2 regions of the Psychrobacillus sp. NPDC093200 genome follow, and region 1 is predicted to be linked to the other one. Evidence: riboswitches for the same ligand, from Rfam matches in the RefSeq annotation. Region 1 holds a riboswitch; the other holds the start of a gene.
The links. A riboswitch is a leader RNA that binds a small molecule or an ion and turns the genes downstream of it on or off. The one in region 1 is predicted to bind FMN.

Region 1 (3,426 bases):
TTAGTGCCAGTTCAAGCCTTTAACAACGCTAGAACTGTATATGAAGATGATTTAAATGATGGAATTCCATTTCATTTTTCTGTAACAGAAGGGGCAGAAGCTTACCCAATCACAATAATTATACCTAAGGATAAAATAAACGAAGATTTTACTGACGGATTGCCAAATAGTCTTCAGTTATATGAAAAATATGCAAGCACTATAGATGAATCTGCTCTAGGGTTCGAGGAATATTTGCCCTTGCAAGGTAATTTAGTTTCAGATGGCGATACGCTTCAACACTATTTACCTAAAGGGCATGGTTATGATGCTGCTTCAGCTACTTCCGGAGTGTATACTGATACAATCCGTCATATTTTTACGGATTTTTCCTTCCTGGAACGATTAAGTGAGGATGGCACAGCTATCAATTGGGACCAAGTAGGAGTAATAGGGAAAAAGGAATTGGCAAGCGGAAACAAAGAACGAATGTATTTTAAACACACAATGAATAGCGGACTGACATTCCTTGTTCCAAAGGATGCTAAGTTTGAGAATGCTTTTAAAGATATGCCAAAATCAGCAAATGATCTTTATACGACTGTTGTACCGAAAGATGTTAGTTATGAGGTATCAGAGGAAGGCAACACGGTTGTAATAACATTTGACGAAGCATTAGATTTGGCAACATTGGAATATGAAGATTCTATTCTTATGATTGAAGCCTTTACATTAACAGCTGCAAGCTTCGATAAAACAGTTCGTCTAGAAAATGTTGTACAGAAGCAATGGGATCGATTTGATTTGACAGCTACTTTACCAATCCCAATTGGCCCTAATGGGTACATGATGAACTACTGAATAATAAAGAATCGACCTACTAATTAGTCGGTCGATTTTTTTATTGGTTTTTTTATACGAAAAAAGTGTTTTATAACCGGATAGAAAAATTTACGACCGTTCAGACGAGAGTTATAACCGGATAGAAAAATTTATGACTGTTCGGACGAGTTTTATGACCGGATAGAAAAATTTATGACCGTTCGGACGAGAGTTATGACCGGATAGAAAAATTTATGACTGTTCGGACGAGTTTTATAACCGGATAGAAAAATTTATGACAGTTCGGACGAGAGTTATGACCGGATAGAAAAATTTATGACCGTTCGGACGAGATTTATAACCGGATAGAAAAATTTATGACCGTTCAGGCAAGTTTTATAGTCGGAAAGAGTTATTTATTACAGTTATATATAAGGTGAACAAAAAATCACTGTACTTTAATTTCATAAAAAAGGTTCATCTGTTAATATACTTAAATCGAAACAGTTGTATTGCATATATTAATATAGTTTGATAAAATGATTGTAATTCAAGATAATCTTGAATGACAATAAAATATTGATTCATCTTCGGGGCAGGGTGAAATTCCCGATCGGCGGTATTAGAAGAGTTTTTTCTTGAGCCCGCGAGCCGTAAAAGGCAGGATTTGGTTAAATTCCAAAGCCGACAGTATAGTCTGGATGGGAGAAGGTGAAGGTGCAGTCGTTTTTCGTATGCTCTTATACGGATACGCTTATTTAAGTGTACCTTTTTCTCCTTTAAGCTTTATTTGCTTAAGGGATTTTTTGAGTATTGATAACGAACTGAACCTTTCTTCTTGTGGAGTGAATCGCAAAAGGAGAGAGGATTTATGGCAAAAAGTAAGACGCGAATGCTTATTGCAATCGCAATGCTAAGTAGTATTTCTTTCGTTTTAATGCTGCTTGCATTTCCGTTACCAGTTTTACCAGCTTATTTGAAAATTGACTTCAGTGATATCCCAGCGTTAATTGCTGCTATCACAATGGGGCCAGTTGCAGGAATCATTGTAGCTTTCATGAAAAACGTACTAGATTGGTTCTTTTCAGGAAGTCCCACAGGCGTTCCAGTCGGTCATATGGCTAACTTCGCAACTAGTATTTTGTTTTTGACACCTGTTTATGTCATTTATCGTAAAGTTTCTTCCTCTAAAGGGATTGCTTACGGCTTAGGCGTCGGGACAGTTTGTATGGCTCTTGGTATGAGCCTGTTAAATTATTACGTTTTCTTACCAATGTATTCGTACTTTTTAAACTTCCCAGCGGAAACAGGAACAGCTTTATTTAATTCTATCATTTACGGTATTTTACCGTTTAATCTGATAAAAGGTATTATAGTTACAATTGTTATGGTTGTTCTATTTAAACGATTGAAGCCTATACTAGACAAGGTGAGCGAGTCGTTTAAAGTTCCAAATATAAATTAAAGATATGTATGACTGCTGGCAAACTAGACAATTTCTAGTTTGTCTGCGGTTTTTATTTTTTTGTAGGTATAGCATTAACCTGCCACTTAAGTTTATAGAAATATAAAAAGCCAAGAAAAATGAGCTAGTCATCCTTCTTGGCATTAATATACTATTCAAATTTTAGAGCGTCGCCTTCAAATGATTCTTCAGCAACTTTAATGGAATCGGTAGGGCAGCCTTCAAATGCATCCTCCATGTCCTCCATCAGTTCCTCTGGAACTTCCGTTGTTCCCGTGTTATCATCTAAAATAACAAAGGCAATACCTTCATCGTCATAGTCATATATGTCTGGAGCAGCTGCTCCGCAAGCTCCGCATGCGATACACGTATCTTTATCTACTATAGTATATTTTGCCATTAGTATATTCTCTCCTTTAATTCTACTTATAAGAATTAGCTATCTTATTCATTCTAAAGCTGTTTACGTTTCTTTTCAACAAAAATACTTTCAAACTGTGAGGTATTTAAATTGTATTTTAGCCAACTATTACTAAATATTATTCAAAAATTTAATGGGGAACGGTCAGCAATGGCTTCCTTTTACTTATTAAAAGGGAAAAAATCTGGACAAACCATTCAAGATGTCACTTATTTTAATCTACATCGTTTTTTCTCTATTTATCCGAAGTTAACACAAGAAGAATATAAGCAGCAGTTGTTTAAACTCCAACAAAACAACTGGATTGAAGAGGAAGATTCTCTACTAAGGATTAGTCATAAAGGTTTAAAACAGTTAACTGGATATACAGAACCTTTGTTTAATGGCTGGGAGCTAAGGGGAAACGAAAAATTGTTCTGGTCAAGATTAGAATTAGTAGTCCAAACACTATCTTATTTTAATAAAAATGAAACTAGATTTATTCCCAATCAAAAAGATTATTCGGTTCACCAGTTTGTGAAAGATTACTTACGAGGGAGAGACTATAAATCATCAACATTTCAAAAGGACTTTAAAAGTCAGTTAGAGCATTTACTTCAAATTGCTGAGTTACAGGAAATACATCGTATACTATTAGTCTATCGAATGAGCGGTTATCACATTAGTGGGCTCACATGGGAGCAATTAGCACTGGAGTGTGGAGAATCTATTATAGATATGAAGCTTCAATTTGTAGAAG
Region 2 (3,426 bases), on a different contig from region 1:
AGCTGTTTAACAGCAGCTCCTCTTAAGGATGGCGTCTATACAATTTACAAGTTTCCCTCAATCTAGTAAATAACTTAGGCTAATTCACTGAAAACGTAAGCATCTCTGTACATGTACAAATAAACCAGTACATGTTTCAGAGGTGCTTTAAATATACTATTGGAAAAGCGAGAATAGGTAATTCTCAATAAGAATTGCTTAAAGATTTGTCGGTTAATTTCATAAATAGCACTTTGCCAGTATTCACAGCCAACCAATTATATTTTATGCAATGTCACGTGTATCGATTCTCTTTTCTTAAAATAAACGATTTAAATTCGCCATTTCAATTGCAGAAACCGCACTGTCATAGCCTTTGTTTCCAGCTTTTGTTCCTGCACGCTCAATTGCTTGTTCAATATTTTCCGTTGTCACTATACCAAAAATAACAGGTATACCCGTATCTAGGCCTGCTTTTGCAATGCCTTTTGCTGCTTCATTACATACATAGTCATAGTGCGTAGTAGATCCACGTATTACAGTACCTAAGCCGATTATTGCATCGTAGTTTTTCGTATTTGCCATTTTCTTTGCGATAAATGGTACTTCAAATGCTCCTGGCACCCAAGCGATATCAATATTTCCTTCCTCAACTCCGTGACGTTTTAAACCGTCTAGTGCACCGCTTAATAATTTGTCATTAATAAACTCATTAAATCTTCCTACTACAATTCCTATTTTTAAATCTGTACCGACTAGCTGTGCCTCAAAAATTTGTCCCATGCTCATTCTCCTTTTACGTAAGCTTTATAATTCGCTTCTGTGTATTTCACTAAATCTTCTATCGTAATAAACTTCATTTGAAATTTTTCTGCAATTTTTTCAAGTTGTGGCATGCGTGCCATTGTACCGTCCTCGTTCATAATCTCACAAATAACAGCGACTTCTTTTGAACCACATAATTTAGCTAGTTCTACACCTGCTTCTGTATGACCACGACGCTCTATAACTCCCCCTTTTTTTGCGATAAGAGGGAATACATGTCCTGGACGGTTGAAATCTGTTGCTACAGCTTGATTATTTAATAGTGCAAGAATTGTATAAGATCGTTCAAATGCACTAATGCCTGTTGTTGTTGATTTATGATCAATACTAATGGTAAAGGCTGTTTGATGTGAATCCGTGCTCTTATTTACCATTGGGTCTAATGACAATCTTTCTGCAATTTCATTTGAAATGGGTGTGCATATTAAGCCACGACCATGCACTGCCATAAAATTAATGTTTTCAGGTGTTGCATACTCACCTATTACGACAAAATCACCTTCATTTTCTCGATTTTCATCATCGACTACAATGATGATTTCACCTTGCTTTAATGCAACGATTGCTTCGTCTATAGTATTCATTTCATTCCACTCCTTTAGAATCCGGCTTTTTGTAAGAAATCAACTGTCACTTTTCCTGTATTTTGATTGGCTAGATGCTTTGCTACATACTTGCCAATTAAATCCGTTTCAATATTGACAATTTCTCCAGTCTGTTTTAAGCCAAGCACCGTTTCCTTGAAGGTATGTGGTATTAAAGAAACAGTAATTATAGAATCTGTTACATTAAAAATCGTCAGGCTTGTACCATCAATGGTGATTGAGCCCTTCATTAAACAGTTAAAAAGCAATTCTTTTGGCATTGCTAAGTCGATATATACTGCATTGGAAGCTGGTCTCTTTCGAAGAATCGTTGCAACACCATCGACATGTCCAGAAACAATATGACCGCCGAATCTGCCATTTGCAGACATTGCTCTTTCTAAATTCACTGTTGAACCTTTTTTAAGTTGCTGTAAGCTTGTCGATTTAACCGTTTCAGGCATCACATCTGCCACAAACAGATCATTCGTAAACTTTTTAACAGTTAGACACACACCATTTACAGCAATGCTATCGCCAAGCTGTACATCTTCTAAAATTTTGCTAGCTCCAATGGAAATTTCCATCGATTGAGTAGACATATTCATCTGCTGAACAGTCCCTAGCTCCTCAATAATCCCTGTAAACATCTTCCTCACCTCTTTCTCAAAATAAAAAACCCCGAACATTTTTTGTCGGAGTTTCGATGAGAGGTAAATTTGGCTTCGTCAAATAAGACTAGTGAATATGTATTTTCAAAAGTCTACTTGCGTTGCTTCCTTCTCCCATCCAGACTATAACTGTCGGCTTTGGACTTGCACCAAATCCTGCACACTAAAAGTGGCTCACGGGCTTAGAGATACAATCTCAACACCGTCGATTGGGAATTTCACCCGACCCCGAAGGAATAATATAAAATTGTTGTAAAATAAAAAAATTCCCAACACGGTTGTGATGGGATGAAAGTGCATAGCAAAAAATACATTTTAAAATTGCCATTTTAAAATGTTTTGCTTACTCCTTCTCCCATCCAGACTATAACTGTCGGCTTTGGACTCGCACCAAATCCTGCACACTAAAAGCGGCTCACGGGCTTAGAGATATAATCTCAACACCGTCGATTGGGAATTTCACCCGACCCCGAAGGAAATTATTCTATTTGATTAGTATTGTATCATAAAAATTCGACGTAGAGGCTTTCTTCGTATTACCACCTTTTAGTTGATTTGCATTCCTGGACTTTCAGACTAACTAAATCAACAACCGTTAGTGCATGAAACAATCATGACTAAAGCTATCATATTAAAACTCTATCATTTAAAGGATATTCGCTTTTTGACAGTATTTCCGTATCCCCTTTATAATATAGATGGGTAAAATAATATATAAGTTAAAGGGGACAAGTATTTTATGGCACAAGAAAAACTCACTGTTGAAATTTACGGTGCCGATATAGTATGTGCAAGCTGTGTGAATGCTCCTTCTTCTAAGGACACGTATGAATGGTTAGAAGCTGCAATTACCAGAAAATTTCCTGGACATCAAATAACATTTTTATATATTGATATAGAAAAGCCAATAGAAGACGAAAAACAACTGTCAATTGCTAATCAAATTGCAAATGATGAGTTTTTCTACCCATTAATAATGATAAACGAGGAAGTTATAGGGGAAGGTTATATTCAGTTAAAGCCTGTATTCTCTGCCCTCGAAAAGTACGGTTATATAGCAGAATAACGTTAAGTATCATTTCAAAAAGTACTCAAATAAGCTTATTAAGTAAAATGCTTTTTTCCAGAGAAAGCATTTTATAAAAAAATAAAAAGCTTGGGAACGCGTTTAACTCCACGTTTCCAAGCTTTTTTAATTTATCCGTTATGGCGTTTATACATCCAAAGTAAACCTGATTTCATCAATCTTGCAATACGTCCAGTAACAGAGATATCTGCCAAATAAGCAAAGCCTTGCTTTTTACCTAGAGATCCCATAAAGCCTTTAAGCTTAATATCTGGCATTTTTTCTGGTAGTGGCTGACCCT

Region 2: another riboswitch for FMN. It lies ahead of ribE (riboflavin synthase); the one in region 1 lies ahead of ACQKNZ_RS12955 (ECF transporter S component).

Annotation. Positions count from the first base shown of each region.
Region 1 is NZ_JBNNVC010000002.1:1,040,737-1,044,162, reverse strand. It holds gene ACQKNZ_RS12960 (hypothetical protein) at 1-840, shown strand, start outside; FMN riboswitch at 1,384-1,518, shown strand; gene ACQKNZ_RS12955 (ECF transporter S component) at 1,673-2,266, shown strand; gene ACQKNZ_RS12950 (ferredoxin) at 2,418-2,666, opposite strand; gene ACQKNZ_RS12945 (helix-turn-helix domain-containing protein) at 2,778-3,426, shown strand, end outside.
Region 2 is NZ_JBNNVC010000003.1:36,295-39,720, forward strand. It holds gene ACQKNZ_RS13710 (hypothetical protein) at 1-10, shown strand, start outside; gene ribH (6,7-dimethyl-8-ribityllumazine synthase) at 298-762, opposite strand; partial or broken gene ribB (3,4-dihydroxy-2-butanone-4-phosphate synthase) at 804-1,388, opposite strand; gene ribE (riboflavin synthase) at 1,403-2,038, opposite strand; FMN riboswitch at 2,162-2,299, opposite strand; FMN riboswitch at 2,403-2,540, opposite strand; gene ACQKNZ_RS13730 (YuzD family protein) at 2,799-3,125, shown strand; gene ACQKNZ_RS13735 (NAD(P)/FAD-dependent oxidoreductase) at 3,257-3,426, opposite strand, start outside.